4 regions of the Planococcus alpniumensis genome follow, and region 3 is predicted to be linked to each of the others. Evidence: riboswitches for the same ligand, from Rfam matches in the RefSeq annotation. Region 3 holds a riboswitch; each other region holds the start of a gene.
What was found. A riboswitch is a leader RNA that binds a small molecule or an ion and turns the genes downstream of it on or off. The one in region 3 is predicted to bind thiamine pyrophosphate.
Positions count from the first base shown of each region.

Region 1: it holds a riboswitch for thiamine pyrophosphate, as region 3 does, so the genes downstream of both, G3255_RS09465 (YkoF family thiamine/hydroxymethylpyrimidine-binding protein) here and tenA (thiaminase II) in region 3, are expected to answer to the same signal.
Region 2: it holds a riboswitch for thiamine pyrophosphate, as region 3 does, so the genes downstream of both, tenI (thiazole tautomerase TenI) here and tenA (thiaminase II) in region 3, are expected to answer to the same signal.
Region 4: it holds a riboswitch for thiamine pyrophosphate, as region 3 does, so the genes downstream of both, lipM (octanoyltransferase LipM) here and tenA (thiaminase II) in region 3, are expected to answer to the same signal.

Region 1 covers NZ_JAAMTH010000001.1:1,846,149-1,854,138, reverse strand. Annotated here, with positions in the region: gene G3255_RS09490 (AI-2E family transporter) at 1-913, shown strand, start outside; gene G3255_RS09485 (sporulation protein) at 980-1,399, shown strand; gene G3255_RS09480 (energy-coupling factor transporter transmembrane component T family protein) at 1,492-2,241, opposite strand; gene G3255_RS09475 (ABC transporter ATP-binding protein) at 2,222-3,658, opposite strand; gene G3255_RS09470 (ECF transporter S component) at 3,645-4,226, opposite strand; gene G3255_RS09465 (YkoF family thiamine/hydroxymethylpyrimidine-binding protein) at 4,219-4,824, opposite strand; TPP riboswitch at 4,905-5,009, opposite strand; gene G3255_RS09460 (hypothetical protein) at 5,192-5,404, shown strand; gene G3255_RS09455 (protein adenylyltransferase SelO) at 5,468-6,928, opposite strand; gene citZ (citrate synthase) at 7,087-7,990, opposite strand, start outside.
Region 2 covers NZ_JAAMTH010000001.1:3,317,837-3,325,826, reverse strand. Annotated here, with positions in the region: gene G3255_RS16845 (hypothetical protein) at 374-889, shown strand; gene G3255_RS16840 (hypothetical protein) at 1,029-1,487, shown strand; gene G3255_RS16835 (hypothetical protein) at 1,709-2,326, opposite strand; gene G3255_RS16830 (hypothetical protein) at 2,413-2,586, shown strand; gene G3255_RS16825 (DUF7878 domain-containing protein) at 2,958-3,344, shown strand; gene G3255_RS16820 (hypothetical protein) at 3,424-3,726, shown strand; gene G3255_RS16815 (NUDIX domain-containing protein) at 4,357-4,797, shown strand; gene G3255_RS16810 (biotin transporter BioY) at 5,050-5,619, opposite strand; TPP riboswitch at 5,753-5,853, shown strand; gene tenI (thiazole tautomerase TenI) at 5,963-6,571, shown strand; gene thiO (glycine oxidase ThiO) at 6,602-7,744, shown strand; gene thiS (sulfur carrier protein ThiS) at 7,741-7,944, shown strand; gene G3255_RS16790 (thiazole synthase) at 7,946-7,990, shown strand, end outside.
Region 3 covers NZ_JAAMTH010000001.1:2,652,563-2,660,552, reverse strand. Annotated here, with positions in the region: gene G3255_RS13590 (AI-2E family transporter) at 1-755, shown strand, start outside; gene G3255_RS13585 (hypothetical protein) at 987-1,577, shown strand; TPP riboswitch at 2,010-2,111, shown strand; gene tenA (thiaminase II) at 2,201-2,890, shown strand; gene thiM (hydroxyethylthiazole kinase) at 2,883-3,644, shown strand; gene thiD (bifunctional hydroxymethylpyrimidine kinase/phosphomethylpyrimidine kinase) at 3,634-4,512, shown strand; gene thiE (thiamine phosphate synthase) at 4,487-5,104, shown strand; gene thiW (energy coupling factor transporter S component ThiW) at 5,101-5,589, shown strand; gene G3255_RS13555 (TetR/AcrR family transcriptional regulator) at 5,998-6,552, shown strand; gene G3255_RS13550 (MATE family efflux transporter) at 6,654-7,990, shown strand, end outside.
Region 4 covers NZ_JAAMTH010000001.1:2,888,711-2,896,700, reverse strand. Annotated here, with positions in the region: gene G3255_RS14640 (MDR family MFS transporter) at 1-230, shown strand, start outside; gene G3255_RS14635 (DUF3243 domain-containing protein) at 278-589, opposite strand; gene G3255_RS14630 (VLRF1 family aeRF1-type release factor) at 753-1,616, shown strand; gene G3255_RS14625 (hypothetical protein) at 1,647-2,327, opposite strand; gene hmpA (NO-inducible flavohemoprotein) at 2,424-3,605, opposite strand; gene G3255_RS14615 (RrF2 family transcriptional regulator) at 3,822-4,256, shown strand; gene G3255_RS14610 (pyridoxamine 5'-phosphate oxidase family protein) at 4,283-4,705, opposite strand; gene G3255_RS14605 (YczO family protein) at 4,773-5,003, opposite strand; gene G3255_RS14600 (STAS domain-containing protein) at 5,138-6,157, shown strand; TPP riboswitch at 6,304-6,410, shown strand; gene lipM (octanoyltransferase LipM) at 6,499-7,338, shown strand; gene lipA (lipoyl synthase) at 7,335-7,990, shown strand, end outside.

The DNA of each region.
Region 1 (7,990 bases), 810 kb from region 3:
CTTCCTTGGCGGCATCGGGTTATTGACTTTATTGAGTTTGTTGGTGTTTCCATATGTGAGAGACCAATTCCAGAACTTAATCGAGGAATTTCCAGATTATTTCATGCGCTTATTGAACAATACCGATCAGTTTTTGCGCAATTCATTGGTCGGTGATTATTACCAGGATTCAGACTTTAATATCGAGGCCTTGATCGCTACCTTGCCGACCAGCATCGCAGATACACTTCAAGCGACAGTGACGGGCATCATTACGCGCGTCACCAGCTGGATTTCGACGATCACGGGTGTCATCCTGTCGATTGTCATCGTGCCGTTTATCCTGTTTTATCTATTGAAAGACGGTGATAAACTTCCGGACTATTTCCTGAAGTTGCTGCCGCCAAGATTTCGAGACGATACAAGAGAAGTCTTAAGGGACGCAGACAAGCAATTGGGGGCTTATATCCAAGGCCAGCTCATCGTCGCATTTTGCATCGGCGTGATGGTCTATATCGGCTTTTTGATCATCGGTATGGATTATGCACTGCTGCTCGGCGCGCTGGCGATGGTGACAAGCATCGTGCCGTATATCGGTCCAGCTATCGCGATTACGCCCGCTGCCATTATCGCACTCGTTACTTCGCCGTTCATGCTTGTGAAACTCGCAATTGTGTGGACCGTCGTACAGCTGGTGGAAGGTAATTTGATCTCGCCGCAAGTAATGGGCAAGACGATGTATATCCACCCTGTCACGATCATTTTCGTCCTGTTGACGGCCGGCTCCTTGTTTGGCGTCGTGGGGGTCATTTTAGGGATTCCGATGTATGCCTTGCTGCGGGTCATCGTCAGCCATCTGTACAAGCTGTTCAAACGGCGTTATAACCGATACGAAACGGACTTGGATAATCAATACGACTACACCGAGCTTTAAGCTTCCTGTTTATAAGGCACAGGAAAGTGGTATGGAGAATTATCAAATTTTGGGGGTATAGATTTTATGAAATTCAAAGACTTTTTATCTTCGATCGGCATCGGTTCGATCAAAGTGGACACTGTAGTGGAGAGGCCGCATCTTGAAGAAGGTGAAACCTTGAACGGCACGGTTTACTTGGACGGAGGAAGCGGCGATCAGGAAATCGATTATATCGAACTTCAAGTGATTCGCTTAGTGGAAGATTACCGGCAAGACAGCGATTTTGATTTTTATGAAACGCCAGTTGCCAAGCAGAGCTTGGAATTTGCGGGATCCGTAAAATCAAAGAACACCGTCATGCAGCAATTCGAAATTGTGCCGGATGAACGCTGGGTGCTCGAGAATGTGAATGCCAAGTTGATTTTACGGACGATTGTTCACGTGAAAAACGGCGTCAATGTCCAGGACGAGGATGAAATCACTTACGGTAAAATAGACAGCTGAAGACAATTTACAATAGCTTGATGATAATCTTATTATGTTAACCCAAACAACACCTCCGCAGTTGGATCATTCACTGCGGAGGTGTTGTTTTATTAAGTCCAAAAAACTGCACTGCAACTTAAGACGAGCACCAATGAAAACATGCCAAGCAATGCATAATCCTTGTGCTCAATCTTGATTTCCCGGTAATGAGATCTTGCTGCGTCTGTAAACGCCCGCGCTTCCATCGCAAAGGCGGCGCGCTCGGCTTTTCTGACAGCACCGGCAAGCAGGGGGATGAGCAGGCGGCGCAAGGCTGTTATTCGTTTGAATGGCGTTGGTTTCGCACCCGGACCCCTGAGACGGTGAGCTTGCTGCAACTGCTCGAATTCCGTTTTTAGAACAGGAAGGAATTGATAGCTGATCAGCACACTGAAAGCAAGTTTCGGAGACAGTTTTCCTTGCTGCATCAAGCTTTGGATAAACCGGACAGGATCGGTAGTGAAAGCAAATAATAACGAAATGCTTGAAAACGCCAGGACGCGGAATGATAATGACCAGGCATGCTCCCAATTTTGAGCGGTTATTTCGATCATGCCGATTGTCCATAACACAGTCCCATCACCAGACTCACCGAACACCAAGGTAGTCCAGAAATAACCGAATGCGCCGATCACAAAAGGCAGCATAACAAGTGACCAAAGTTTCCAATTGGTTTGGCTAAACAGCAATTGTACCAATACGATGCCTAGGAAAAACATCAGTGGCGTCCAAGGATTGAAAAAAAACGCGAGCGCCAGCATACATGCAGTGACAGCAAGAAATTTCAAGCTGGGGTTCATTTCATGTAAAAGACGGCGCATAGGATTCCTCCTTTTCCGGCCAATATAAACGGTGCTCTGCCAGCAGGACAGGGCTTGAAAAAAGCTCTTGTGGTTCAAGAGGAGCGGATAATCTGCCGTCTTTCATTAGGCAGATCGTATCCGCAATGCTCAAGGCAAAATTCATATCGTGCGTCACCACAACCAACGCGCAGCCGTCTTGCGCCCGGCAAGTGATTTGGTGATGGAGCTCCATCAATGCGTTGAGGTCTTGCCCTGCCGTCGGTTCATCTAGCAACAAAACTTGGCGACGGTCTGCTAGCATCGCGCCGATGGCCACACGGCGCTTTTGGCCATGGCTCACGGAAAAAGGATGGGCTTGAGCAATAGGATCCAAGGCAAGTGCCTCGAGAAGATCTTTCACATCATGAGGAGAGGAATTTCCGGAATACGATAATTCCTCTTCTACAGTCTTCGACAGAAACAGCTGCTCGGGCGATTGTGGGACAAATCCGGCAAACTCTCCTGAAATCGTCCCGCTATCGTGTTTCATGATGCCGCATAAGGCTTTCAGCAAAGTCGATTTCCCGCTTCCGTTCGGTCCTGCAATGATCATCACTTCACCCGCATAAAGCTGCAGGCTGGCACCGCGCAGCAAAGCTTTTGAAGCTCGTGTAATGGATAGATCCCTTGCCTCAAACAAGACTTTTGGCTGTTTGGCCGTCTCACGCTTCGGCAGGAAAGGAGCATTCCTTCTGGTGTAGGCTTGGTCTTTCTGTATGGCGCCGTTTTCCGAAAGGCTGATCTCCCGTTCGAAAAATTCTCCCCATAGCTCTAATTTATGCTCGACGGCGACGATTGCAAGACCGTTTTCCTGTTGCAATTGATCCAACCAAGCGACAAACTCTTTCGCCGTCAACGGGTCGAGATGGGCGAGAGGTTCATCGAGCAACAAACAGTCAGGCTCCATAATCAAGGCGCAAGCTGTGGCGATGCGTTGTTTCATCCCGCCTGAGAAGGTTTGAATGGAACCATGGCGAATATCGTCCAGGCCCGTCATGCGCAAAATCCGGTCGATGCGTTTTGGCATCTCTTCCCGGGGCACTTGAAGATTCTCCAGAGTGAACGCCAGTTCTTCTTCGACCGTCGGCATGCAAAATTGGCTGTCGGGATCTTGAAAAACCGTTGCGACTTTCCGGTTGGCTTCACCAGGTTCGTATTCTTGTGATGTACGCCCGAAGATCCTGACGGTGCCAGAAACTTGGCCATCGCAATTATGCGGGTACAGCCGGTTCAGCACATAGAGAAGCGTGGACTTTCCGCATCCACTTGGCCCTGTAATGACCACCCGTTCTTGCGCATGGATTGCGAGCGTAATATGGCGTAAGGTCGGTTCTACTGACTCCGGAAAGCGAAAGCTGAAGTTGTCTAATTGAAAAACCGGATTAAGCACGGACATCGCCTTTTTCCGCCTTAGCGATAGCATAGCCCCGTAGTGATCCAGTTGCGAGCAGTGAATCGGCGATATATTTGCCGCCGATGCCGGCAATGATCGCACCGCTTGCGACGCGAAGTGTGAACATCAAGGCGACGAAAGAAGGATCCAATGCAGCATAGCCCGATAGGAAATAGCCGTAAACAAAACTGAAAACTCCAGCACCAGCACCTGCAAGCATCAAGATGCCAACATGGAAATGCCGGTAACGAGTCAGCGCGAACGCTGCTTCTGCTCCGAGGCCTTGAATGATGCCTGATAGGATAAGCCTCGGGCCGATCGCATTGCCGAGCATCACTTCGATAGCTGCGGCCAAGATTTCTGGTAATAAAGCAGCGCCAGGCTTTCTGATAATATACATCGAAATGATGGAGACGATAAACCAGATGCCGAACATCCATTCATAAGCGAGCGGCCCGATGACGCCTGCCCATAAGTTGCCAATGTGCAAAAAGAGCAAGTAAACAATGCCGAACACGACGCCAAATAATGACATGAGGACAATTTCTTTCAGTTTCCATTCCTTAAGCATGATCTTCACCGCCTGTTTTGTGTGAAGGACTGTTGATGCTCATGGATACAGTCATCACGAGGTGGGGGTGTTTAGCGGAGCGCGCGCTGGAAAAGCTCGTTTCGTAAAAAGCAAAGACCTCATGGATATCCCCGTGGATGCCGCTAGCATAATGCATGGAATCATTCCACACACCGAACTCTTTGGCACGTTCCACTTCGCGGTAGATAACTTCCATATAATCGGGATTGTTCATCGGATAAAGGGCGAATTGGGATGAAACGTATTGCTTGCTGGCGTCTTCGTTTGCCGGTTCATCGGGGGCGTCCAAATACGCATCACCCGCTGTATCACCTGGACAGCCAGCTGAAAAGGTGCCGGACAGGGCAATGTGTTCTTTCGTTTTCGCGGCATGAAGCGTCAGCGCTTTCGCGACATTGAAAACATGCTGTTGTTTGCCTCGGATGACGGTGGAGACGTCGTCGGTTTGCATCCAGACATGGGATGTATCGGTGTCCTTCAACGCACTTTTGATGATACTGATAAAATTTCCGCTCATCGGATGTAAGGAAAAGCGAAATCCTACGATCGGGCTGGTGCCGCATGAATATGGTTCCATATGGAATCCCTCCTAAAAATATGCACAAAAAAGCCGCATCCGTGAAGATGCAGCCACTATTCCATATTTCGTAGTCATGTCGGAAAGTCACCGCACTTCCTCACGCAGGTCCTAACCTGATCGAGTCATAAGGGATCGGAGCGAAAGCTCTCATCTCAGCAAAATATGCACCCCCAGTGCAGAAAAACGGTATGCGGTTTTAAGTGTCGGGTTTTCCCGATGGCTAAAGTGTAAGTCAAATACTTTCCCAAGTAAAGGGATTCTACTATTTTCATCGAGAATGAGAAAATGATGGCTGAGGTGAATACTCCCTAAAAAATCGGGTAAACCTAAAGCAGACAAGCATTTGAGGAGGAATCCAATAACTATGGCATCAACAAAAAAATTCCGCGTCGTTTATCATTTCGGCGCAGGCGTCGAGGCGGTCAGCACCGTCGAAGCTGATACCCCGAAACAAGCGGTCAGCGGTTTGGATGCGGATGATTTCCGCGAATTTATCGGCGACAACGATACGTATTACCAATTCAAGATGGACGAAGTCAAAATGGTCAGTGTTAATGAAGTCACAGACGGCCAGTGATCGAACTGACAAGCGCCAGCAAGAAAATCCCCTGCCGAAGAAAAGGCAGGGGATTTTTAAACTTTATGTGCCGCAATAGGTCTGGTATGGCGGCGTTGAAGGCGGTGGCGGGGCCGTATAGGGCAGTTGCTCTTCGGAATGGGCATATGGATTCCGGAGGATCTCCAATAGTTTTTCCATTACCTGATAATCGCCTTGCGCTGCAGCTTCGAGTGCCGCTTCCACGCGGTGATTGCGCGGGATGACAGCCGGATTCCGGCTTTTCATCATTTCCAGGATTTCGTGTGCTGAGCGGCCTTCTTGCTGTTGGCGGGCTTTATAGCGGCTGTGCCAAGCTTTGAAATCCAGATCGTTTGCCAGTTGGGGCTCTTCTACTGCGTCGAAAGTCAAGGAACGGAATGTATTGGTATAATCCGCTTGCTTTTCTTGCATCAATTCCAGCAACGCATCTATCAGTTGTTCATCTTCTGGCATTTCGGTAAACAAGCCGAGTTTTTCGCGCATGCCTGCCAAATACAAGTTTTTTTGCAAACTGACATATTCCTCGAGCGCCCCTTGGAGAGACGCCAAGGCTTGTTTTTCAGGAATCTCATTTAACAGTGGAAACAGAGATTCCGCAAAACGAGCTAAATTCCATCCTCCGACGAGCGGCTGGTTGCGATAAGCATAACGGCCGCCGGCATCGATTGAGCTAAAGACCGCGGACTCATCGTAGCGGTCCAGAAAAGCGCATGGCCCGTAGTCGATTGTTTCACCGCTGATCGCCATATTGTCCGTGTTCATGACCCCGTGGACGAATCCTGCGAGCTGCCATTTCGTGATGAGTGAAGCTTGCTGTTGCGCGGTTTGGCGGAATAATTCGATGTAGCGGTCAGGCCCCGTGATGTCTGGGAAATGCCGTTTGATCGTGTAATCCGCCAAAGCTTTTAAATCTTCAGTCGAGCGATATTTCGCGGCGAACTGAAAAGTGCCGACACGGATATGGCTCGAAGCCACCCGTGTCAGGATCGCTCCAGACTCTGCGGAGTAGCGCTGGATTTTTTCTCCTGTCAATACGACTGCCAGGCTTCTGCTCGATGGAATCCCGAGCGCGTGCATGCCTTCACTGATAATGTATTCCCGCAGCATGGGACCGAGTGCCGCGCGGCCATCTCCGCTTCTCGAAAAGGGCGTGACGCCGGCGCCTTTCAATTGGATATCGAAAATCTCGCCATCCGGTGTATGCTGTTCGCCGATTAGGATGGCACGGCCATCGCCGAGCATCGTAAATTGGCCGAATTGATGGCCTGCATAGGCTTGGGCGAGCGGGAAGCTACCCTCGGGGAATCGATTACCCGCAAAAATCTCTAGCGAGTCGGAGCTATACAACTGCTCGGTATTTAGGCCAAGTGTTGTGGCCAGTGATTTGTTTGCGATGACCAGCTTTGGCGATACAACCGGGTTGGCTTCCATCGGGGCATATAAGGTTTTCGGCAGGCCAGCGTAACTGTTCTGCAATTTCCAGCCGATATCTGTGTAGTTCATGGGAGCGCCTCCTAATGTCAATTTTTCGTGCAACTCTTTTCTGTTATTATAGCCACAATGAAAAACATGAAACAAATATATGAGACTGGCTTGTGGAAATAGAAAAGCTTGAGCTGCTCACCTATCTAAAGGTGAGGCTCAAGCTTTCGGAATTCCTATTAACGTTCTTCAACCGGCACGTAGGTTTGCATGCCAGGCCCGATGTATTCCGCACGCGGGCGGATCAAGCGGTTGTTCGAGTATTGCTCCAGGATGTGCGCGAGCCAGCCCGACGCACGGGATACCGCGAAGATCGGCGTGAACAAGTCATGCTCGATGTTCAACGAGTGATAGACCGAAGCCGAATAGAAATCGACGTTTGGCGGAAGCGGTTTTTCGCTGGTCACCAATTCTTCGATTTTCACGGACATGTCATACCATTTCGATTCGCCGCGAAGCTCTGTGAGCTTTTGCGACATTTCGCGCAAATGTTTTGCACGCGGGTCGCCTTTTTGGTAGACGCGGTGGCCGAAGCCCATGATTTTCTCTTTGTTCGCCAGTTTTTCTTTGATGACCGGCTCGACGTTGTCGACAGAGCCGATTTCTGTGAGCATTTTCATGACTTGCTCGTTGGCGCCGCCGTGCAGCGGGCCTTTCAAGGCGCCGATTGCAGCGGTTACGCCGGAATAGACGTCGGACAAAGTCGCAACTGCGACACGCGCCGTGAACGTCGAAGCGTTCAGTTCGTGGTCAGCGTGAAGTACAAGCGCTTTATTGAACGCTTCGACTTCGATGTCTTTTGGCTCTTCGCCAGACAGCATGTACAGGAAGTTTGCCGCGAAGCTGTAATCCGTTTTCGGTTGGATCGGTTCTTTGCCGGCGCGGATGCGGCCGAATGCCGTCACGAGCGTCGAGATCTTCGCCTGGATTTTGATGGCTTTGCGGTAGTTCGCTGCGTCTTCCATGACTTCTGCTTCTTCGTCAAAGAGGCCAAGCATAGAGACCGCTGTACGGAGTGCCGCCATTGGGTGGACGTGCTTGATGTCGTATGTCTTGAAGTGGTCGAGCACCGCTTGCGGCACT
Region 2 (7,990 bases), 670 kb from region 3:
GCGGCTACTACGGCAGTTACAGCAGCAGTAAATACAAGCGCCACAGGACCAATTATACGATGTTCCATAATTTACCTCTATAAATGATTCTTTCCTCCTATTATACCTGAAAAGCGTTCGGAAAAGTTTATGCAACTTCGCGAACGTTCGCAAAGTCGTTTGGTACATTTACGAACGCTCTTTTGATTGTTTTTAGCCATTATTAAACTGTTCGTAAAAGTGTACTTTTACGAACGCTTTAATTGCAAATTGAACTAGCCTTTCCCATAGTGTCTATGTATATTAAGAATATATAAGCTAGAAATTTTTGTAAGTAGAAAGCTTTGACTGATGCCCTAAATTTTTGTATTTCAGTTCAATAAGAAGATTTGAAATGGCGAACGGTAAAGCTAATTTGCCATACACTAATTTATGCGAAATGGGTGGTGAACACAGTATGAATCTCCCCAGTGGTGTCACAGGTTTTTATCGGGCTGAGGATAGTGAACCACGAAGTCTAAACGGGAAGCAATTCAAGCAATTGTGCTTCGATTTTGTATCTCGCATTAGAGGAAGAGTTATAAGCATAAGTCCACCTCAATATCCCGCCAATTTTTACTGTGCTCAAGTCGAGATATCCAAGGAGTTAATTTATATCCTGTTGAATGAGCATTACCCTTACCTGACTTTTGCATCTTCCGTTGAACTTGGGGATATTAAGTTCATCGATGTGCCAGCCCTTCATGCCCTTTTTGATTCTTTCTATCAGGTAACCGGTACAGCGGTACTCAACGCTTCAGTTGACCAAAGTTCGTTATTGAAGATGGAATTAAACAGTGCCGAATTGGAACAAATCGCTTATTGGAAACCTGAAACGATAGGACAAATCATCTTTAATCACTGGGATTAACTGAAGTACATAAGTCACTGTGGCATCTAAGAGCAAGGTTTCAAGGAAACGCTAGGAACTGAATGTAACTTATGTGCAGTTAAGTTACATTCGCTTTATTAAATTAAGAGAATTTAAAGCAAAGGAGGAGGAAAAGTTAATGTCACATAACGTTAAGTTCCAGTATAAACACCTCGATAATGGCTGGGCATCAGGACACATTTGTATTGGCAGTCACAATTTTGAGTTTCTCTGTTCCTACCTCCTCAATAATCCTTTAGAAGAATTACTGAATGCTGTTTATCAGATAGTCCCGAATCTGGCTCCATTTCCGAGGAAGAAAATCGACTTTATTATGTTGGATGAACCGATTGAATACAGATGGGAATTTGAATTAATCGATGAAAGAAATGTGACCCTAACCATTTATGTAAAAGGTGATGATTTAAAAACTGAAAGAATTTTTATAAATAAGTGCCAGCTTAACGATTTACTAAAAGCCCTAGTTCATGGCATTGAACGTGATGCTGAACTCAGATCTAATGAAAATATTGAACAGATTTATAAGCAATTTAAACTTTATCTGAAAGTTACTAAAATAAATCAGGGCATAGAATAACGGCGATGAATGTAACTTATTGTGAATTAAGTTACATTCAAAACGTGATGTAAAAAAGGATGCTTTCCTGAAATTCATCAAATATATACCTACCACTTTCGCGATACCGTAATAAAAAAACGCTCGCAAAAGGGTACTGAACTGAACCCCAAATGGGGGGCACTTTTTAAAGTGTCTGCCATTTGGGGTTCAGTTCAATCGCAATCGGTTGATGTTTGTCTTTAAAAACAATTATCTACTACATCACCTAAACTAAAAAACTCTAAAACAGCTTTTTGTGTTTCACTTGGTAATGCTTTTGTTGATAAAGTTACAGCTTTTTTAATTGAACTTGTTTTAGAAAGACCTAAGTTTCTTTGGTGTTTGTATGCCGTGATAATAGTTTTTGTCATAGAGTTTAAACCACCCATTAATTTGGCAGCTTTCTTCACTTTTAAAATTTTCGCCCATGGTAACGCATTGATCACTAGAGCTTTACCAGCACTAGAAATACATGACCAAACGCTCATTGTAGATATTTGACCAGGTTCTTTTATTTCAATAGTTTTTAAATTTTCGCCATCGGCCACAAATTTATATTCTTTAAATTCATCACCTTTATTTTGATTTAACCATTTCACACCAGAGTCAATGCCTTGTTCAGCAACTTCTTCCGGCATTTGGTCAATTAACTTTAATAAAGGATCTAATGTTTCCTTCATTTGTTCAACTTCTGAATTAATTTGTTCATCAGAAACATCAGCGTTTTTTTCTGCTCTAGCTACTGGTATAGCAAAGACTGTAGTAAAAATTAAAGATAAACACATTGCAATAACCAATTGTTTTAGACTTTTCTTCATTAGAGTACTCCTTTACACTGTACTTGTATGTAACTATTTTCCTCACAAATAACGTTAACATATTTTGGATTTAATAGGAGGACATTATGAAAAAAAGTCTATTTTTTCTTCTTGTATTGATAGTAGCAGGTTCATTTTTTATTAATCTATTTGTTGATAGTGAAACCACTAGAACAACTATTAACATCATAGGATTAGTAGCAATTATTGTTATCGCGATTGGATCAAGAATAAACTTTTCAAAGTCTACAAAAAACTGATCAGTTAGAAAAGCGCTTCTTATTCAAGGAGCGCTTTTTTTGATACGGGTACCGCCACCAAAACACTTATAGCGTATGCTAAGAATAAAAACATTATCAGGTAACCATTTTTATAACTGGACCCAGTATGCACAAACTATACAATTTCAAATTGAAAGATATGCATAAACTGTGCAATTACTAATTAAACACGATATCACTAAAACATCAGGCTCTGCCTGATATATCACGACAAGTGATATCATGTTTTCCTTATGCTCTTTTCTTCCTTCCTACTTCTCTCTTTTAATAGATTTTGACCTTAACTAATACATGAGTGCAGCGAATTTTAAACCACTTGTAAAAGTGGAGCACGACACCAATAAAATACGATCGTATTTTATTGGTGTGTAAGTGCGCCCAATGTAGAGGGAGAATTGAATATTTCAATTGATCATTCTTGCTTCTTTAGAGATCCTGCTCTTGCGCTACTTGAATTAGGAGTCCATTTGAAAGAATGGCGGGTGAAAGATTCAAATGCAATCGCCAACTTTTATTACTTCACAATGGAGCATGATGAAAGAGAAGGACCAATCTTAGCATTTATTAAAGAAAGCGAAAATAAGTGGCATCTCTTTTCGATTTGGCAAGAATTTAAACATGAAGAGACGATAACCACCGATATTTTACTGAAAGCAGTGGATCGATATTTGACTGAGTTAGAAGAAACACTAATCAAGAGGTTCGATATCCAGTACTCAGATTTTATTAAGTTATAGCAATCTGAATGTAACTTATTAGCAATTAAGTTACATTCAAAGTGGTTTCTACAAAAGGAAAGGAACCGGAGGTGAAAGCATGAGAACTCAAGTTCAAGAAGGTCAGAACGAAGCAAAACCAATTATTCTAACCATGATTTTGCCTGTTGTTGCATTAGCGATTCTGCTGATTTTCAGACAGTTTCCCAATACGAATTTATGGATCAGTATTGTGTTGTATTTATTAATCGACATTGGTTTTTTGGTCGCTATGTTTTTGGGGATCAGAACAAAAAAGATACCGATTATTCTCTTTAGTGTACTTGCAAACGGCGTTTTCTTCTTAGTATTGTCGGGCTTCATATTCTTGTTAATGGTTGCTAATGGAATTTCAGAACCCTAGGAAAAATTAGTGAATCTGAATGTAACATAAGTCTAAGTAAGTTACATTCAAATCCCTGATTCCATTGACTTAATATGAAGAAGAAGAAAAGTTGAACTTGCTAGAAAAAATGATACATTCAAAAGCTTATAAGATAAGGCTTTAGAGCCGACATATTAAGGGCATAGTATTTCAAAATATATTGAAAGGAGGAACTTCATTTAAAGTTCCTCCTCTTTTTATTCGTAGAAGTGTACTTTTACGAACGGTTAGCATGTTCTTAATACAAGGTATATTTTAGATGAAGTCACGTTGATGGTGGCCACGAATCAAAAGGAGTGCTTCTCTCGAAGATCGATTTCGATCACTCCCACTGAACTTGGGAAGTGAAACCCTTAAAATTAAGAATATTTAGGAAAATAATATCTTTTATCTTCAAAGTCTAAGCTGTATACTAAAACTGAACTGGAAAATTGCAGCTAGGGTTCCGCTATCTAAAGTAGATAGGTCAGTGACCGAGGGCTGCATCTTTTGCTATATGTAAAAGGCACCTATTGACATAAAAGGTCCGAGGGGAAAGGTTCAACGTATTTGGTATGCGTTGAATTCTTTCTCTTCGGGCCTTTTTATTATTTTAAGGAGGTTGAAAGGATGAGAAGAATTGATGATTTAACAGCTGGCGTTGCAGTTATTATCTTAAACGAGGAAAAACAGGTTTTGTTGCAGAAAAGGTCAGATGTAAAGTTATGGGGTATTCCTTCAGGACATATAGAAATAGGCGAAACAGTTTCTGAAGCAGCTATCAGAGAGGTGAAGGAGGAAACTAATTTAGATGTAAAAATTATAAAGCTAATTGGGGTGTACTCTGATCCTGACTCGCAGGTATTTGCTTATCCAAATGGCCGAGTAGTACATTTTATCACAACTTGTTTTCTTGCTGAAATCACTGGCGGCGACCTGCGTTGTAATTCTTCCGAGTCACTAGAAATAAAGTTTTTTGAACCACAAAACTTACCGAAAGACTTACTGAGAATGCACCCTCAATGGTTAAAGGATGCCCTCGCTGAGAGAGAATTGGCATTCATTCGTTAGCAAATTCTCGCAATTCCTTGATGATACTTCATTTTAGCAAGTTGTTGTTTTCTTTTGATTCGAAGTAACCTAATGACAAATTAAGTTGCTTTCAAAAAATAGCCAGTCTTCTATTTATAAATATTTTTGATTTACATTTCATCACTTATCAGTAGTAGCATAAACAGAAAGGGAAAGAAGAGTCGGAACAAAACCCTTCTTCTTTCTCTTTTTATGTATGTTGTATTCTTATTAAGGATTACAATAGCTAACCTAAAGTGCTTTTTTGTCTTCTAAATATAAAAGACCAGCGGATTTCAAACGATTTCTTACTGAGATTGCAATCCAAGCGGCAAGCCCAGCTTTAATAAGACCGACTAAAATGAAAGGGACAAATCCACCCATTAATGCTCCGGTCCACGAAAGATTGGCGAAAATCTTCAACCAGGCAGTTCCCACAGTCAATACCATAAACATACCGATGACATTGGCAATTATGGCATTGATAAACGTAAAGCTCGTTTTTTCGAGATAATAACCAATACTGAAAGCGGTCGGAATAAAACCGACTAGATATCCGCCGGTCGGTCCGAATAAGCTACCGAGCCCACCTGACATTTGAGCAAAAACAGGGATGCCAATTGCACCCAACCCCAAATAAACTACAACAGATAAAGTTCCGCATTTGGCCCCTAAAATTGTTGCAGCCAAACCGATTGCAAGTGTTTGTCCTGTGATCGGGACTAAAGGCAGTGGGATTGTCACCTGTGCCAGTATTCCGATGATTGCTGCAAATAAAGCTGTAATAATCATCATTCTCAATTTGAAATTAGATTCTGTCATTTTATCCTCCCTCAATTGTGTTAACCTTATTTCAATAAATGTTAACTTATATGGTATCATAGTTCTTATAATGACTAGATAAATATTTCTAGAGGTGTTAGGCTGTTTGTAGATATACTAAAAAACTGAATAATTAAAGCACTAGGGGAGTCCATTAGACTGAGACGGATACAATCCGGACCCTTTGAACCTGATCTAGTTGAGACTAGCGTAGGGAAGTGGTTACTGTATGCTGTTTCTATTAGGGATACTATAAAACCACTCCGACGTCGGGGTGGTTCTTTTTATTTAGTAGCGTTGTTATCAGGCGTTGAATTTCAAGGCACCTATAAAGGAGGCAAAGATGAAAACAGGGGAACTGCATCTAATCTCTACGGGCAATCAAAGGGCCGAGGAACTAGCAGACATTCTTAGTCAAATTCATCCTTATATAGATTTTATCCATCTGCGGGAAAAAGCGAGAAGTGCTAAAGATATATACCAATTGATCCAACTATTGATCGATAAAAAAGTACCACGTTCAAAAATAGTTATGAATGACCGTATCGATGTGGCAATGGCTGCAAATATCAATTCCATTCAACTGGCTTCAAACTCATTGCCAGTCGAACTTGTAAAAAAAACGTTTCCGCATGTAAAAGCGGGGTGTTCTATCCACTCCGCTGAGGAAGCACGACTAGCAGAAAAAAATGGAGCTGATTTCTTATTTTTTGGCCATATCTATCCGACACAATCGAAGCCAGGTCTATCCCCTAGAGGAATTGAACACCTGAGAATCATAGTTGAGTCAGTCGATATACCAGTGATTGCCATTGGTGGAATTACTCCGGACCTTACGCCCGAAGTAGTTAAAGCTGGAGCGAAGGGGATTGCTGTGATGTCGGGGGTGTTGGAAGACGCAGATCCTTTAAAGACCGTACAGTCGTATCGGACGTCTTTGACAAAGGAATGAGGATATTCGTAACAGTTTGGAGGAAGGTTAGTGAACAAAACATATGATGCCATTGTAGTGGGTGGCGGAGTGAATGGTGGCGCCATCGCATATAACTTGGCAAAAGAAGGATTAAAGGTTTTGCTTTTGGAAAAAGATCGTTTTGCGAGTAAAGCGTCTGGAGCTGCGGCTGGGATGTTGGGTGCACAAGTGGAATTTGATGGTGTAGGTCCGCTTTTTCAGTTGGCAAAGAAGAGCAGGGCGATGTTTAGTGGAATTGCTGAAGAATTGAAGATGCTCAGTGGAATTGATATTGAATTAAAAAATCAGGGCATTTTAAAAGTTGCTTTAACTGAAACGCAACAAACCAACCAAGTAAGGGATGCCCGAATCTATGAGAAGAACGGGGAGGGCGCGCAACTGCTCACAGTCGAGGAAACAAGGAATAGAGAGCCTTCATTAACAAAGGAAATCATGGGAGGTATGTATCTTGAACGAGACGGGCAAGTAGCAGCATCTCGATTAACATGGGGATTTATCAAATCTGCATCTGAACTCGGCTCGGTATTGAAAGAACATGTAGAAGTTTCTTCTTTTTATTTCTCTGAAGGAAAAGTGACAGGTGTAGCCACTAGTGAGGGGGATTTTTTCAGCAACAAAGTGGTGGTGACTGGAGGAGCTTGGAGCGAAAAATTATTGAAGGCTACAGGGTTGTCCCTGGAAGCTTATCCGGTAAAGGGAGAATGCTTTTCTGTAAAGTCGGAAACACCCCTATTGGCCGGACCTGTTTTTTCAGAAGGCTGTTATCTTGTCCCGAAAGAAGGTGGACGAATTGTCGTAGGAGCAACAGTCATACCTTATACCTTTAACCAACAAGTCACTTTAGAAGGGCTTTCCTCATTGGTTAAGAAGGCTGAAAGTCTCGTCCCTTCTATAGTTACAGCCGAATGGGAAAGGGCGTGGGCTGGGATTCGGCCACAGACTGCTGATGGGCTGCCTTATTTAGGTGAACACCCAGCTTATCAAGGACTGTACATCGCGACTGGGCATTTCAGGAATGGGATTTTACTATCTCCAATTACTGGGAAGGTGATGGCCGAGCTAATTGTGGGAACCCGCCCTTCCATTGATATAACCCCATTTCATGTAAATCGAAAAATCTTAAATAGAAACGTCAAGAGGTGGAGTAAATGAAGTTAACAGTAAATGGAACCCAAGTGGACGTACCAAATGGAACAACAACTATAGTGGATCTGTTGCAGTATTTTGAATTGAATCAGAAAGTTATAATTGTTGAAAGAAACAATGAAATACTGGAGAAAGCAAAACATAATGAAACTCTTCTTTCTCAAGGAGATAAAATCGAATTAGTTCATTTTGTAGGAGGCGGATAACATGTTGAGAATAAATAATTTTGAGTATTCTTCCCGATTATTGCTG
Region 3 (7,990 bases):
AAGTTCAAAATCAATCGAATAGGGCCTTATCCAGTCAATGGTGGAGCTATATTCAAGAACAGGATTTTCTGCCTGGCTTGAATCCGGACGCCATAGCCGCGAATTTCCGGAACGCACTGACGGGCATCGGTTCGAATATCCTGAGTTTTACCGGTGTGCTCGTCAGCGCCTTGACTTCACTTATCGTCGTGCCGTTTGTCCTGTTCTTTTTATTGAAAGACGGCGATAAATTGCCGGCTAGCTTCCTCAAATTATTGCCGCAGGATTCACGGACTGAAGGCGCCAAAATCCTTCATGATATGGACGAAAACCTCAGTGCCTATATTCAAGGGCAGGCGACCGTCAGTTTATTCGTCGGGGTGCTGAGCTATATCACGTACCTGATCCTTGGTGTGGATTATGCCATTATCCTGGCATTGGTGGCGACATTTGCAAATGTCAGCCCTTTTGTCGGGCCGATTATCGGGGCCGTCCCGGCGATTGTCGTGGCATTCTTCCAGGAACCAATCCTCGGCTTATGGGTGCTGATCGCCATTATTATCATCCAGCAAGTCGAAAGCAATCTCATCTCGCCCAATATCATGGGTAAGAAACTATCGGGGCATCCGGTAACCATCATTTTCCTGTTGTATATCGGGGGCAACTTGGCCGGCCTCATCGGCATGATCTTGGTCATCCCAACTTACGCTGTAGGAAAAGCAGTAGTCCAAAACCTTTACCGTCTCATCCATCTGCGCTACCCGGCGATGAGGTAGGGGATGTGGGCATTTCTTGATTAATTTCAGCGATTAAGAGCTATTTTGTTATCACGACAAGTTACTTTGGCGCGTGCCACAAGGTTCAAAACAGATTAAAAGCCACTTGGCTCTGGAGTCAGGTTGCTTTTCACAGCAGTTAGAATTACTTGGCTTGATGTATACTTGGAAAAAAGCTTCAAACAGAGATAGTCTGCAAAGAAGCTGGTTTATGCGAAACGAGGGAAAATTATGGGGATGGATTATCGCTGGGAAGCCATTGATGCTCTTGAAGTAGAGGAAAAGTATGCAGAAGCATTAACGCTGATGGTCATCGAATGGGAAAAGCGTCCTGAAGATTTGAAAGTGGTCATCCGGTTAGGGTTTCTTTGTTGGTATTTAATCGTGGAAGCGGGTGTACTTGGAGATGATGGCTTGGATGCGCACGGCATCACGGAATGCGAAAAATTATTTTCTGAACTGGCTCATTTTGGACAGGTGACATTTCCGGATGATCGGGAATTTTTATGGACGTTTGGCTATATGATTTCACTATTTCCCGAGTTTTTTGATTTGTCCGCCCTGATAGCTGCTGGAAATTACGGAGAAGATCAATACGAACTCGGAGAAAAGATGATTGAAAGGTCATATACACTGCAACCTGAGGATAAAATTATCCAATTAATTTATCTTTACAATGGCCCTGCGCTGACCAAATCACAAGAATACAGGGAATTATGTGAAGAGGTAGCGTTACAGTTGCCATTTAAATTCCAAGGCAAAGGTGAAATGCAGCAATATTTTAGGGAAGTCTTGAACCGGACAAATTCCGACTATGACTGACCCGTCCTATACACGACCACGAACTCACCAATCCAACTAAGCGATAGAACCAAAGTGGACGAACTTTTCAAAGACACTTACTTGCACATTCGAAATTCCAATGAATTGTAAAAGCAGCCACGCGCTTAAGGGTGAAGCGAAGCCAGAAGATGGCAAACTTCGCATACTCCACTAGATTGGGACATGAACACACAACCTTGCTCCCACATCTGCAAAAGCAGATGCGTCGCAAATGAATTGGCTCAACTGCCTTTCGCCAATTCATTGGCTTACTGCGAAAGCTCAACACCAAGCGTGGCTGCGGATAGCTGGCAGACGAACCGGGCAAGCTAATTCTAATTAAACAATTAGACTCTTGCAATCCCAAATTCAAAAAGTTTTGAATTCGGAAGCCAGCTATGGTATTCTATTGCCGACAATAAAAAAATATCGCTATTCCACTAGGGGAGCCATGTTGGCTGAGACGGACAAGAGTCCGGACCCTTTGAACCTGATCTGGATTATACCAGCGTAGGGAAGTGGGCGAATTGTGAGCATTTCTCCAATTTCTTCAGCTGACCTTTATCGCCGCTTCCTTACCTGGGAAGCGGTGTTTTATTTTGCCCAAAAAAGGAGAGAGCGACATGACATTTTGTAAAGAAGTCCGGTTGGAATGTGCAGATTTATGGGACGCCAGTTTTGAACACCCATTTGTAAAAGGCATCGCGAAAGGCGATTTACCGCTCGATGTTTTTAAATTCTACGTCATGCAAGACGCTTATTACCTGACCCATTTCGCGAAAGTGCAATCACTGGGCGCAGTGAAAGCGAAAGATTTGAAAACGACGCAGTCATTTGCGCATCACGCTGAACAGACTTGCGCCGCGGAACTCGCGCTTCATGAATCGTTTATGGAATTGCTTGGGGTGACTGAGGAAGATTGGAAGCTATTCGAACCCTCGCCGCATGCCTATGCATACGTTTCGCATATGTACCGCTCCGCAGAAGGCGATCTTGCAGATGTGCTCGCGGCCTTGCTTCCGTGTTATTGGCTTTATTACGAAATCGGCGAACGTTTGAAGACGGCGACGCCGGAAGAACCGATTTATCAGAAATGGATCGGCACATACGGCTCCGAATGGTTCGGGGAACTGGTCAATGAACAGATCAATCGGATGGACCATTTAGCTGAGGGCTTGCCGGAAGAGCGGCGCAAGGAATTGAAAACGCGCTTTATGAGAAGCAGCTATTACGAATGGCAGTTCTGGCAGCAGGCATGGACGATGGAAACTTGGGAACTGCCCGCGAAAAAGGAGAGTGTCCACCATGCTTAGGGAATTGCGCGCACGAAAACCATTGATTCACTGCATCACCAATCACGTCGTCTCGAATTTTCAGGCAAATGGCTTGCTCGCACTCGGCGTCTCGCCGGTCATGGGCGACGAACAACAGGAAGTGGCCGAACTCACAGGACACGCCGATGCCCTGTCACTCAACATTGGCACGATCACAGAACGCTCTTTTGAAAGCATGCTCATCGCAGGACGCGCCGCCATGGAAAAAGGCATCCCGATTGTGTTGGATCCGGTCGGTGCCGGCGCGACAGCTTATCGTTTGCAAGCCGTAAAACGATTGCTGACGGAACTGGATATCACGCTAATCCGCTGCAATGCTGGCGAACTCGCGGCTATCGCAGGAGCCGACTGGCAAGCGCGCGGTGTCGATGCTGGAGAAGGCCAAGGAGATTTGGAGACAATCGCTAAACAAGTGGCTGATGAATATCAAATAATTGTCGCGGTAACAGGCACAAACGATTTGGTAACAGACGGCGAACGGACCGAGCACATCACAGGCGGAGACCCGTTGATGGCGTCGGTTACTGGAATGGGTTGTTTGCTCAGTGCGGTGCTTGCGGCATTTTTAACGGACGAAGAATCTACCCCGCTTGATGCGCTTGCATATGGTTTGCAGATTTATGCGAATGCAGGAAGCCGTGCATCGAAAATCGCCTTGAACCCGGGAACTTTCCAAATGGCCTTTTTGGACGAGCTATCGAAACGACAGGAGGCGGCACTTTATGGACGCTAAAGCGCAAGTATTGACGATCGCAGGATCTGATTCAGGCGGTGGAGCGGGGATACAGGCGGATTTGAAAACATTCCAGGAACTCGGCGCATTCGGCTGTTCTGCAGTAACGGCGGTGACCGCCCAAAACACGCAGGGCGTTCACGGTATTTACCCGATGGACCGGCAAGCGGTCAAAGAGCAGCTCGATGCAATCGGGACAGATTTCGACATCCGTGCGCTCAAGACCGGCATGCTGTTTGATGCCGGTATCATCGAAGAAACGGCACAAGGCATCAAGCGCTATGGCTGGGAGCGCCTTGTTATTGATCCTGTCATGATCGCAAAAGGCGGTGCTTCTTTATTGCAGCAGGAAGCGGTCGAAGCAATCAAGACAATGCTCGTCCCGCTCGCTGCCATCATTACGCCGAACATCCCGGAAGCGGAAGCATTGAGCGGCATAGACATTACAGACGATGCGTCACGCAGAAAGGCGGCGGAAGCGATTTTATCGCTCGGTGCGGAAGCTGTGGTCATCAAAGGCGGCCATAGCAGTGACCCTGACGTTGCAGAAGACTTTTATCTAGATCAGCAAGGCATGGTGATCTTGCTACGCGCGGAGCGTCTCCAAACAGAACAAACGCATGGCACAGGCTGTACTTTTTCAGCAGCATTGACAGCTGAACTCGGCAAAGGCAAGCCAGTAGAAGAAGCCTTTTTCACGGCCAAGGAATTTATCCAGGCAGCACTCGCGTATCCGCTTAACATCGGCCATGGCCATGGCCCGACGCATCATGCGGCGTACAAAGAATCTATCGAAAAGGAAGTGGTTCATCTTGTTCGGGAATCCAGCGATTTATTTTCTAATGGGTACGACAAACGCCGGTACTAAAGAGCCGCTCGTGTTGCTTGAAGAAGCGCTTCAAGGCGGCATCACCCATTTCCAGCTGCGCGAAAAAGGGAGTGGCGCATTAACGGGCGATGCGCTTGTGGAGTTCGCTGCAAAATGCAAAGGACTATGCCGTGAGTACGATGTGCCGCTGTTCATCAATGACGATGTTGAACTCGCCTGCACGATCGAAGCGGACGGCATCCATATCGGGCAAGACGATATGGACTGTGGACAGGTGAGAAAACAAATCGGCGCGTCGATGGCTCTTGGCGTTTCAGTGCATTCAGTCAAAGAAGCGAACGAAGCGCTGACGTGCGGCGCTACCTATCTCGGAATGGGGCCGGTATTTGGCACGCGCACAAAAAGCGATGCGAAACTACCGGCGGGTGTCGCTGAAATCATTAAAGTGAAAGCTCAATATCCGCACGTACCCGTCATCGGCATCGGCGGCATCGAACCGGGCAACGCTGAAATGGTCTGGCGTGCAGGCGTATCGGGCATCGCCGTTATTTCTTCAATAGCACAGGCACAAGATGTCGCAGGACAAATCGAACGGTTCAAACAATCGATTCCGGGGAGACAGGTCGGATGAATACGAAAAAACTTGTGCTCATGGCGATGTTCGTCGCACTCGCCGTCGCAGGATCTGCATTCGTCTGGTTCCCGGCAGGCATCGCTCGCGCCTATCCGGTGCAGCATGCCATCAATGTCATCGCAGCTGTCGTCTTCGGTCCAGGGCCTGCGGTCGTCATCGCTTTATTGACCGGTGCGGTTCGCGTCTTGACGGGGACCGGCTCGCTGCTCGCGTTTCCGGGAGGCATGATCGGTGCCTTGCTTGCTGGTGTCTTTTACCGCTACAGCGGACGGCTCAGTTTTGCAGCAGCCGGTGAAATTCTCGGAACCGGCATTATCGCATCACTTGTTGCAGTACCTTACGCACGTGTTCTGATGGGAACCGAAGTCGGCGCCTTGTTCTTCATGCCACCATTTCTCGTATCGAGCATCAGCGGGGCGGTGCTTGGCGTGGTGTTAGTGTACCGTTTGGAGAAAACGAAAAGCAGTAAATTATTGGCGTAAAAGAAAGAGTTAGAAAACCGCATTTTCCGAAGCTTATCGCTCGCTTTCCGTGGGCTCGCGCCCAAGCCTCCTCAGTCGCTGTGCGCCTTGCGGGGTCTCGGTCGTCTCGCTGATCCACTGGAAAGATAAGGTCGACCTACGGGAGACATTATCTTTGCGAAAGTAATGCGCAGCATTATTGAGCAGAAGGGTTTACGAGCGAACACTTCTCCAAATACTCAGATAGGTCATTGATTTTTTAGTATCAAAAAGATGTCCCCCTTTTAATATATGACTGATTAATAAACTTCTTTAATAATTTGGAAAGGGTCGGCTCACAAAGCCGATCCTTATTTACGTCAACAAATCCTTATACTTGAACTATGAAAACTATTATAGTATTATTAGTTTTCACAAGGGGGTTCGGCTGTGAAAAATCGGATTATACAGGCGTTTATCGAAGAAACGAGAAACAACGGCATCAAATTTACGATGGATGATTTGGCAAAACGGCTGGGCATCAGCAAGCGCACCTTGTATGAGAACTTCTCATCCAAGCTGGAAATTCTGGAAACGATCATCGACCAGGCCTTTTCGGAGTACGAACAGCGTGCGCGTGTTATCCGAGAAGACGAAACCCTCGACTTGCAGGAAAAAATCCATCAACTCATCGTCATGATTCCGAACCATAATGACTTTTTCGATTTGCGCGTTTTGGAGCAATTAAAGCGTTATTACCCGGAACAATGGCAGCGGGTCGATCGGGAAATGAACCAATGGGATGACTTAAAGCAATTGCTTGAAGAAGGCATGGAAACCGGCCTGATCAAACAACAGAACATCGACCTGTTAATGAAAATGATTTTGAACGTCGTCAATATTTCCTTGGATCAGCAATTCTTCTCGGAACAAAGCATTTCCATCAAGGAAGCGGTTGAAACGATGAGTGAATTATTATTGGACGGGTTCGTCAAAAACGAATAGAGAAAATGCTGGCTAACCAAAGCCAGTATTTCTTCGGACTTAAAAAACTAAAAAAACAAATATAGTTTTCAATGTTTTAGAAAGCAAGGAGGCAATTCAATATGGCACAACAATCTATTCACCGTCTCGATACCGAATCAGTCGGAAAGGCATTTATCCGCTATTTGGTGCCTTCGACCATCGGCATGCTGCTGATGGCCATCAATATCGTTGCGGACGGCATCATGGTCGGCAATCGCCTCGGGCCGGTCGCGCTGGGCGGCGTTGGCATCGCGGCACCGGTCTATACTTTATTCGTCGCGATGTCGCTATGGATCGGCATCGGCGGCGCCACGAGATTTTCTGCTCTCATGGGGGCGAAGCGGACAGAGGAGGCGAGAATCGTCTTTTCGCACGCGATGGCCTCGATTTTTGCGGTGACGCTCATCATCGGCCTCGTAGCATTTCCGTTTCGGACAGAACTTGCTTACCTGCTCGGGGCGAATGCGGAAACCTATCCATACGTCTCCGATTATTTATACTTGATGCTGTTGTTCGGCTTTGTCTTTACGATGGAAAATGCCCTCAGCATCATGGTGCGCAATGACGGCAGCCCGAACCTCGCGATGGTGTCGCTCATCACGACGTCCTTATTGAACATCGGCTTGAATTATGTGTTCTTGTTTGTGTTGGATTTCGGTGTCAAGGGTGCGGCGGCTGCGACCTTGCTCGCTGCATTTGTCGGCATGCTTGTCTTGTGTACGCATTTCTTTAAAAAGAGCAATCAATTGCGCTTTGCCCGGTTCAAGCCGAACCGCAAATTACTGCTCTTGATTCTAGTGATCGGCTTTCCGAGCTTCTTGGCGGAAGTCGGCATGTCGGTGTTCACCATTTCGCATAATAATGTCTTTGAACGCCTGGCAGGAACGGAAGGCGTTGCGGCATTCGCGATTCTCAACTACGTCCACAGCGTTATGTTACTCGCATTTCTTGGGATGGGTTCGGCTATCCAGCCGCTGGTCAGTTATTACAGCGGGGCTAAAGACCAGGCGAAGATCAAGAAGACACTGCAATTGGCGATCGGGACGGCGTTTGTGGCAGGTTTGTTGTTCTTCCTCTTCGGGCAATTCTTTGCCGCGACCATCGCCAGCGTATTCGGTGATTTCCCGGACGCCGTGATGAATCTCGCGACTTCCGGCATCCAGCTGTTCTTTATTGCGTATTTGTTCATGGGCACCAATTTCGTCATGATGACTTATTATCAATCAACCGGCGAAATCCGCATGGCGACATGGATCACCGCAGCGCGTGAAATTGTTGTGCTGTTAATCTTGCTAAGCATCTTGCCCGTGTTTTTCGGCGTGACGGGCGCGTGGCTTGCGATTCCGTTATCGGAATTGATTGTGCTATTGACGATCGTTTATTATCGAATGAGGCAAAAAAAGAAAACACAGTTCAC
Region 4 (7,990 bases), 240 kb from region 3:
AAAGCTTCATTTCCAAACTTGCGCCTGAATCAATGCGTGGACAGTATTTCGCCGCCGCGAGCCTGCGCTATACGATCGGCCGGATGATTGCGCCGGTCTCGATCCCGATGACCGCCTGGTTCGGGTTCGGCTGGACCTTTATCATCCTCGGCACATTTGCGGTGTTGAGCGGCTTTGTTTATCTAGCAATGTTCCGTTTATATGATAAAAGAACGGTTGCGGGTGTATAGTTGGACATAAAAAAGCCTGAGCGGTTAAGCTCAGGCTTTTTGTATAATCAGTCTTGTTCTTTTGCCAATTTGACTAGCATATGTGCGAGCATATGTTGTTCTTCTTTGTCGCCTACTTGCCATAAGCGCTGCAATAGATACTCTTCGCTATTTTTCGGATCTTCTTTTTTCGAAAGATAGTCAGCTACTTTAGATGCCAGCTGCGCGATGCGTTCTTCGCTTAAGCCCATTTTCTCGCCCATCGCTACTTTATCGCCTAAATAATCGATGAAAGTCGAGAATTCAGCCAAAATCTGTTCTTTCTTTTTATTGTCCGTATTGCTCAATTTTTCTTCTACTTTTTTATCAACGTTTTCCATGTATAATTCACTCCTCGTCATTTTTTGTTGCTAGTTAGTGTTTACCACAGTCTGGAAAATTTAAACGTTCGAATATTGAAAAAGAAAAAGCTGGCTGCCGTTTAAGTAGGGGCGGTTGGGGTATTCAGATAACAAGTAAGGATTAAAGGAGGATGATGGGTGAATGACATTATACGACGAAATCCAAGAACTGAAACAATTCGAATGTGAAGACCGCTGTGTGCTGAGTGTCTACCTCAATACGAATCCCGCAGACCGTGAAGCACAGAACGGGGCCTGGAAGATCCAGCTGAAGAATGGGCTGAAGCGCCTCGACGAATACTTGACCGTCTCAAAAGATGAAGAAGAGTTGAAAGCCTACAAGGCATTGCGTAAAAAAGTGGAAAAGGAAATAACGGATAATCAAGGCGACCTCCAGAAGGGTGTCGTTATTTTTGCTTCGACTCAAGATGATTTGTTTTGGGTGAAGCATTTGCAGATTTCCGTCAAAACCGATTTCCAATGGGAAAACAAACCAGCGCTTGACCAATTGCGCTATATCTACAAAGCGTATCCATATGCGGGCGTTGTGCTGCCGAGCTTTAAAGGCATCCGCGTGCTCGATACCTCTGTCGGCATCGTCAATGAAGAAGTCTATTATGAATTCGATGCAGGCCTGGAAGTATGGACAGAACAAAAAGGTGTCAGAAGCTCAGGGCGCATTCAAGGGCGCAGCGGCGCCGGGTCGACTGGCGGCGGTGCTGCTGGCGGAAATAGCCCGGTCATCGGAGGCAGCGGCGGCGGAAGCCCGACCGACGAACTGGACCATCGCCTGAAAGAAAACTTGGACCGCTTCTATAAAGACATGGGCTCGAAAATCGAGAAGCTGAAAAAAGAGCGGCGCTGGGAAGAAATCCACGTCATCGGAGAAGCTGAACATGCCCAGTCGTTTTCGAAAGTGCTCCACAAAAAGCCGAATAGCTGCATCCACAAAAACCTGATCAATAACAGTGCAGATAAGATCTTGCACGAAGTGTTCGAGAAATAACAAAAAGCTCCGGGGCTAACCGGAGCTTTTTTAATTGGGCTGCGGGCAGAACGTGCAGGTGCCGAACGCAGATAATTCTTTATACAAGCAGCAAGTTTTCCGCATCGGCCCGGAAACTGCCCGTTCCAGCGGCGTGGTGCCGATGAAATTTCGCCACTGGGATTTGCGTAGCGGTTCCCAATTCAGGTCATCCATCAGCCAGTCGATATCTTCTGCGGCTATCCGTGGATGCTGCTGTTGAAGAGTAGCGTAATACCAGGCAAGTGAACCGAGTACGTTTTCCCAGCACGTAATCGGTGAGATCTTTGCATGGTTGCGCAATTGCTCGAGCAGTGCGCTTGTTTGCCCGATCAATATATAATGGAAAGCTTCACTTGTTTGCCCGGCAGGTATTTCGACGAAGTCAGCTGAATCGACGTGAAACGAAATGAGCGGCAAGCCGTAATTGTGCATCCGGCCATAGCGCAGATTTTCGGGAGGTGTCTTGAAATAGCCTCCATGCTTATGGATTAAGCTGAATTGTGCTGTCACGAACAACGCGATTTGGCGGAAAAAATAAGAAACTGCGACCCCGTTGTTTTCCGTCCCGCACCAATCCTTTAACTCTTCAATCAATATTTCGGGATTGGAAGAAAAGGGATAGGCAGAAATACGGTCAACGATGACAGATTGCATTTGAAGTGATTGTTTGGCAGCCATAGGCAAGTGCATCTCAATTCCCCCTTTTTCTCCATGCTACCGGAAGTGGGTGGGACTGCCAAGTATCATAAAAGCCGCTTTCCTGAATCGGAAAGCGGCTTTTGCTATTTAAACGGATTGCAGGGCGATGGCTGGGCCGAAGAATTCATAGTGGATCTGCTCATCAGACATGCCGATTGCATGCAATTCGCTGATCATTTTCTCCATGAAAGGAACGGGTCCACAGACGTACACTTCGCCGCTTACATCGACCATGTCTTCCAAGATTTCGCGCGTGATATAGCCTTGCGGTTCATCGGAATACAAAGTTTTGTATTTGGCATTGTCCATCGTCGCGACGTATTTTTGGACGTCTTTGTCGAAAGCATGCAAAGTTTCGTTGCGTGCTGCATGAAGGAAGGAAACCGGGCGTTCCGGTGTTTGCGTGGCAACCGTTTCGAACATACTCATCATTGGGGTAATGCCGACACCGCCGCTGACGAAAGCGACAGGCGTCTCGCGTTTTGCGTCGAGCACAAATTCACCTGCAGGAGCACTAACTTCAAGACGCTCGCCTTCGTTCATGTTTTCGTGCAGGTAGACGGATACCAGGCCGTTCGGGTCATTATCGGCTTCGCGTTTGACGGAAATGCGGAACTCATCGGGACGTGATGCTTGGGACAAGCTGTATTGGCGGTTGAAGAGGAACTCTTCTCCAGGGATCGCAAGGCGGAGCGTGATGTATTGGCCAGCTTTATAGCTTGGCACATTGTTGCCATCAGCCGGTTTTAAATAGAACGAAGTGATGTTTTCACTTTCTTTCACTTTGCGCGCAATCGTGAAGTCTTTGAAGAAGCTCCAGCCGTTTTCCTGGGTTTCGGATTTTTCGTACATGCCGTTTTCGATACTGATAAAGACATCGGCAATGACGCCATATGCTTCTGCCCAGGCATTGATGACCTCATCTGTTGCCGCATCGCCAAGCACTTCTTTGATTGCTTTCAGCAAATATTCACCGACGATTGGGTAATGTTCAGCTTTAACGCCAAGGCTGACGTGTTTGTTGGCGATCTGGACAACTGCTGGAAGGATCGCTTCGAGATTATCGATGTGCACTGCAGCTGCATACACCGTATTGGCAAGCGCCGCTTGTTGGCGGCCTTGTTTTTGGTTTGCTTGGTTAAAGATATTTAAGAGTTCCGGATGCGCTTCGAACATATTGCTGTAAAAGACGGTTGTGATGGTTTTTCCGTGTTCAGCTAATACAGGGGCGGTGGATTTGACGATGGTTCTTGTTTGTTCGGATAACATAGTCAATCTCTCCTTTTGTTTTCTATAATCCCACTATAAACCGAAAGGAATTTTAAAGATATATTTAAAATACATCTTTAAAATTTAGACACATTTCATTTCACAGAAAAGTCACACATGCAATAATGGGCTGAAAAAGCCCCGATTCTGCAGATGCGTTTCCTTTTCAGAAATTATGGCGGCGCGTATAATGGACGTTCAGGGAAGGTGAAACCAATGAGATTAACGATGTATACGGATTATTCATTGCGCGTACTCATCTATTTGGGGACAAAAGAAGACGGCAAATTGACAACTATACAGGAAATTTCCGATGCTTATCATATATCTAAAAACCATTTGATGAAAGTGACGTTTGAACTCGGCAAAGCGGGATTTATCGAAACGGTGAGGGGCAGGGGAGGCGGTATCCGATTGGCGGACCGTCCTGAGAATATCAATGTCGGAAAGGTCGTCCGCCAAATGGAAGAAGATTTCCACTTGGTAGAATGTTTCAATCCAGAGACCAATACTTGCCCGATTTCCCCAATCTGCGGATTGCGCGGCGTTCTTGGCAAAGCGTTGCATGCCTATTTGTCGGTATTGGATGAATATAATTTGCAAGATCTTCTATTTAATAAAGAAGGATTGCGTGATCTGTTGCGCACGTAAAAAGCCTCCGCTATCGGAGGCTTTTTTTATAATTCGATTGTTTGGGGGTCTTTGCCTTTGCGGTTCATCAAACGGACACGCGTTGGCGTAATTGCCAGGATGATCAAGTTCGGGTCTTCTGGGCCGTCGAACCAGCCGGTCAAGTGTTCGTTCCACACTTTGTCGATCATTTCGCGGTCATCCCGCAGCGACATCTGACCTTCGATTTCGAGGAAGCTATCGCCGACGCCTTCCCCTTCGTAGCCGAGCAAGATATGGGCGTTTGGATTTTTCTCCAATTCATCTACTTTTTGTGTCTGCTTGCTTGTAGCTGTATACAAAGTAAACTCGTCATTGAAAAACGTCATATACCGGGAATGCGGCTTCTCGTCTTTGATCGTTGCCAAAGTCCCAATCATGCTGTCTTCCAAGATTTTCAATGCTTGCTGTTTCAGTTGCTCTTGTGCCATTCAAATCTCTCCTTTGCGGTAATATCATTTGTCAAAGAAACTGCGGGCGAGATGCCCACAGGTAGAGTCAGTCAGGGTTTTTTTCCTCGCTAGCTGAATCATCTTTTGTATCACGCGGATTTTTTTCGTCTTGCATGTCCTGCTTTAAGTCTTCCAACGGAATGGAGTCCACGTTCATTTCTTCTTCATGCATTTCTGTCATCGTTTCTTTATCGGTTTTTACTTGCTCAGGATTGTCCATTGGAGCACCGTCGCTTGATTTGCGTTCCTTTTCATTGAAACGTTCTTTTTCTGCCATGGTTAGCACCTCTCCTTTAGCGTTCTTCTTTATCTATTCCTTAATTGAAGTGCTTTAAAACATTAGAGCTTGCTGGTGCAAACAGGCTGGCGTATGATTAATGGGTAGGACTAATTAATGGGGATGGCTATACAATGACCCAACAAGCGAAAATAAATGTGGGCGGCCTGAATTTTGAGTGGGACCTTTCGCAAGGGCGCTTCCTATTTGAAGGGCAGAATGCAGTTCTGTTTTGGACCTCTACTGCTATGAAGATGTTCTTTGATTCCATTGAGGAAATTTCGGGTGAGGAAGCAGCAGCGGTAGTTTTGGAGTCGACAGGATTTCGCCAAGGCCAAGTAGTCGGTGAGTATTTTCATAAAATGGGTGGTATCTCAGTATTGAAAGCATCTGAACTCATCACCAATACATACGCTTCAGCTGGCTGGGGTGTGGCCTCTATCCACAACTTAGATATGGCAGCCGGAACTTTAGAAGTGACGCTGAAAAATAGCTGGGAATATCAGATCAACCTGGCACAAGGAAAAAAGACTGGCGGCAGTTTTTTGCCGGCCCATTATGCAGGAATCTTCAGCTCGCTTCTGGACCGCAGCGTTTGGTATGAAGTGGTCCACTCGCAAATCGAAGGGCATGATGAATGCCTGATTCGCTATTTCCCGTCAGACGAGACGATTGAAAAGAACATCCATACGCTGGCACGCCGCAAGGAATCGGAGAAAATCCGCGAACTTGAACAGTTGGTGGATGAAAAGACAGCGGATCTTCATGACATGATCAGTGAAATCTCTTCTCCGCTTATTCCAGTGCTGGAAGATATTGTCGTCGTTCCGCTTCTTGGGCGTTACGATGAAGCGCGTGCCGAAGAGTTATTGATCAAAACGCTTGAAAATTTACCGAAATACAAAGCGCGCTACTTGCTGCTCGATTTGACTGGACTCAATGAGAGCTTCAATCAGCACGCGGCGATGCTGATCGAAAAATTAGGTTCTGCTGCGAATTTGATCGGCACAAAGACGGTGCTAGCCGGCATTTCGCCGCATACCAGCATAATGATAACAGAAGCGGGCGTAGACCTGTCAGGCTATGAATGCTTCCGTACACTTCAACACAGCATTCACTTTGCTTTGGCACAGAATGGCAAGACAATAATTTAATCACAAAACTTTCCCTATTCGCAGAAACGCATAGGGAAAGCTTTTTTGGATATTATTGAATAAATTGGATAAAAATTAAAGGAAAAACTATTTAGTATATTGAGATTTCTTGAAAAAAATGATAAGCTCGATTAGAACTATACATAGCTGACCACTGGGGGAGCCGGAATTGACTGGCTGAGACGAGCGAATGCTTGGACCCCTTGAACCTGATCTGGACCATGCCAGCGTAGGGAAGTGGTGCGTATGCTTCCTTTTGCCTGCATACACCGCTTCCCCATGGGAAAGCGGTGTTTTTTTATGGGCTTTGGAGTCATGCATAAGCTGAGAGGAGTTGAGATATTTTGGAGGAAACATGGGGCTATATGGAGTCGGGGCTTTGCACGCCGGCCCACAATATGGCAATGGACGAAGCATTAATGAACTGGCAGCGCAATACAGGCATGAAGCCTGTACTCCGATTCTACGGATGGGCGCCAGCCGGAATTTCAGTGGGATTTTTCCAGAAACTGAATGGCAGCATCGATCTCGAAAAAGCCGCGCAAATGGGCATCCCCCTGGTCAGGAGACAGACTGGCGGAAAAGCCGTACTCCATGACCAGGAATTGACTTACAGCGTGGTGATACCGGAACATCATCCATCCATGCCGAAATCAGTAAAAGAAGCGTATTTGGTCATTTCTCGAGGCTTGCTTGAAGGTTACCGCAATTTAGGGATTCAAGCACAACTGGCTGCGGAGAAGAAGCGTTCGAAAGAATCTTCAGCGGTCTGCTTTGAAGAACCTTCTTGGCATGAATTGACTGTTGAGGGTCGAAAAGCGGCAGGAAGCGCGCAGACCAGAAAACAAGGCATCATTTTGCAGCACGGCTCGATTCCGCTGCAGTTGGATGAAAACCAGTTGTTCGAATTGTTCGTGTACCCGAGTGAAGCGGTGAAGGAAAGGGCGCGCCAAGCTTTCCGAACACGCGCCGTTGCAATCAACGAACTAATGCAACAACCGGCAAGTTTAGAAGAAGTGCAGAAAGCATTCAAGGATGGATTTGAAACGGGGCTTGGCATCCGTTTGGAAAAATTTGAACCGCCAGCTGAACTGCTGGAACAAGTGCGCGTGCTCGAAGCCAAATATGCAAGCGAAGAGTGGAATCACAGACGAGAAGAGAAAGGGGAACTTATGCGATGACAAAAACAAAGCAGCGTGAACGTAAACCCGAATGGCTGAAAGTGAAATTGAACACGAACGAAACTTATAATGATCTGAAGAAATTGATGCGGGAGAAAAACTTGAACACTGTATGTGAAGAAGCGAGATGCCCGAATATCCATGAATGCTGGAGTGAACGCCGCACCGCGACCTTCATGATTTTGGGGGATACGTGCACAAGAGCGTGCCGGTTCTGCGCCGTCAAGACGGGGTTGCCGAACGAACTGGATTGGGGCGAGCCGGAGCGCGTAGCGGAATCGACGGAAATCATGAACTTGAAGCATGTGGTCGTTACAGCAGTCGCCCGCGATGATTTGAAAGATGGCGGAGCTGCAGTCTTTGCGGAAACCGTCCGCGCCATCCACCGGAAAATGCCGGAGACCACCGTCGAAATCTTGCCGTCTGATATGAAAGGCGATTACGAAAGCCTGCATATGTTGATGAGCAGCGAACCAGATATTTTCAACCATAATATTGAAACAGTGCGCCGCCTGACCAAACGGGTCCGTGCGAGAGCGACTTACGACCGTTCACTGGAATTGCTATTGCGGGTCAAGGAAATCGCGCCGCATGTGCCGACCAAATCGAGCATCATGGTCGGGCTCGGAGAAACGAAAGAAGAGATTATTGA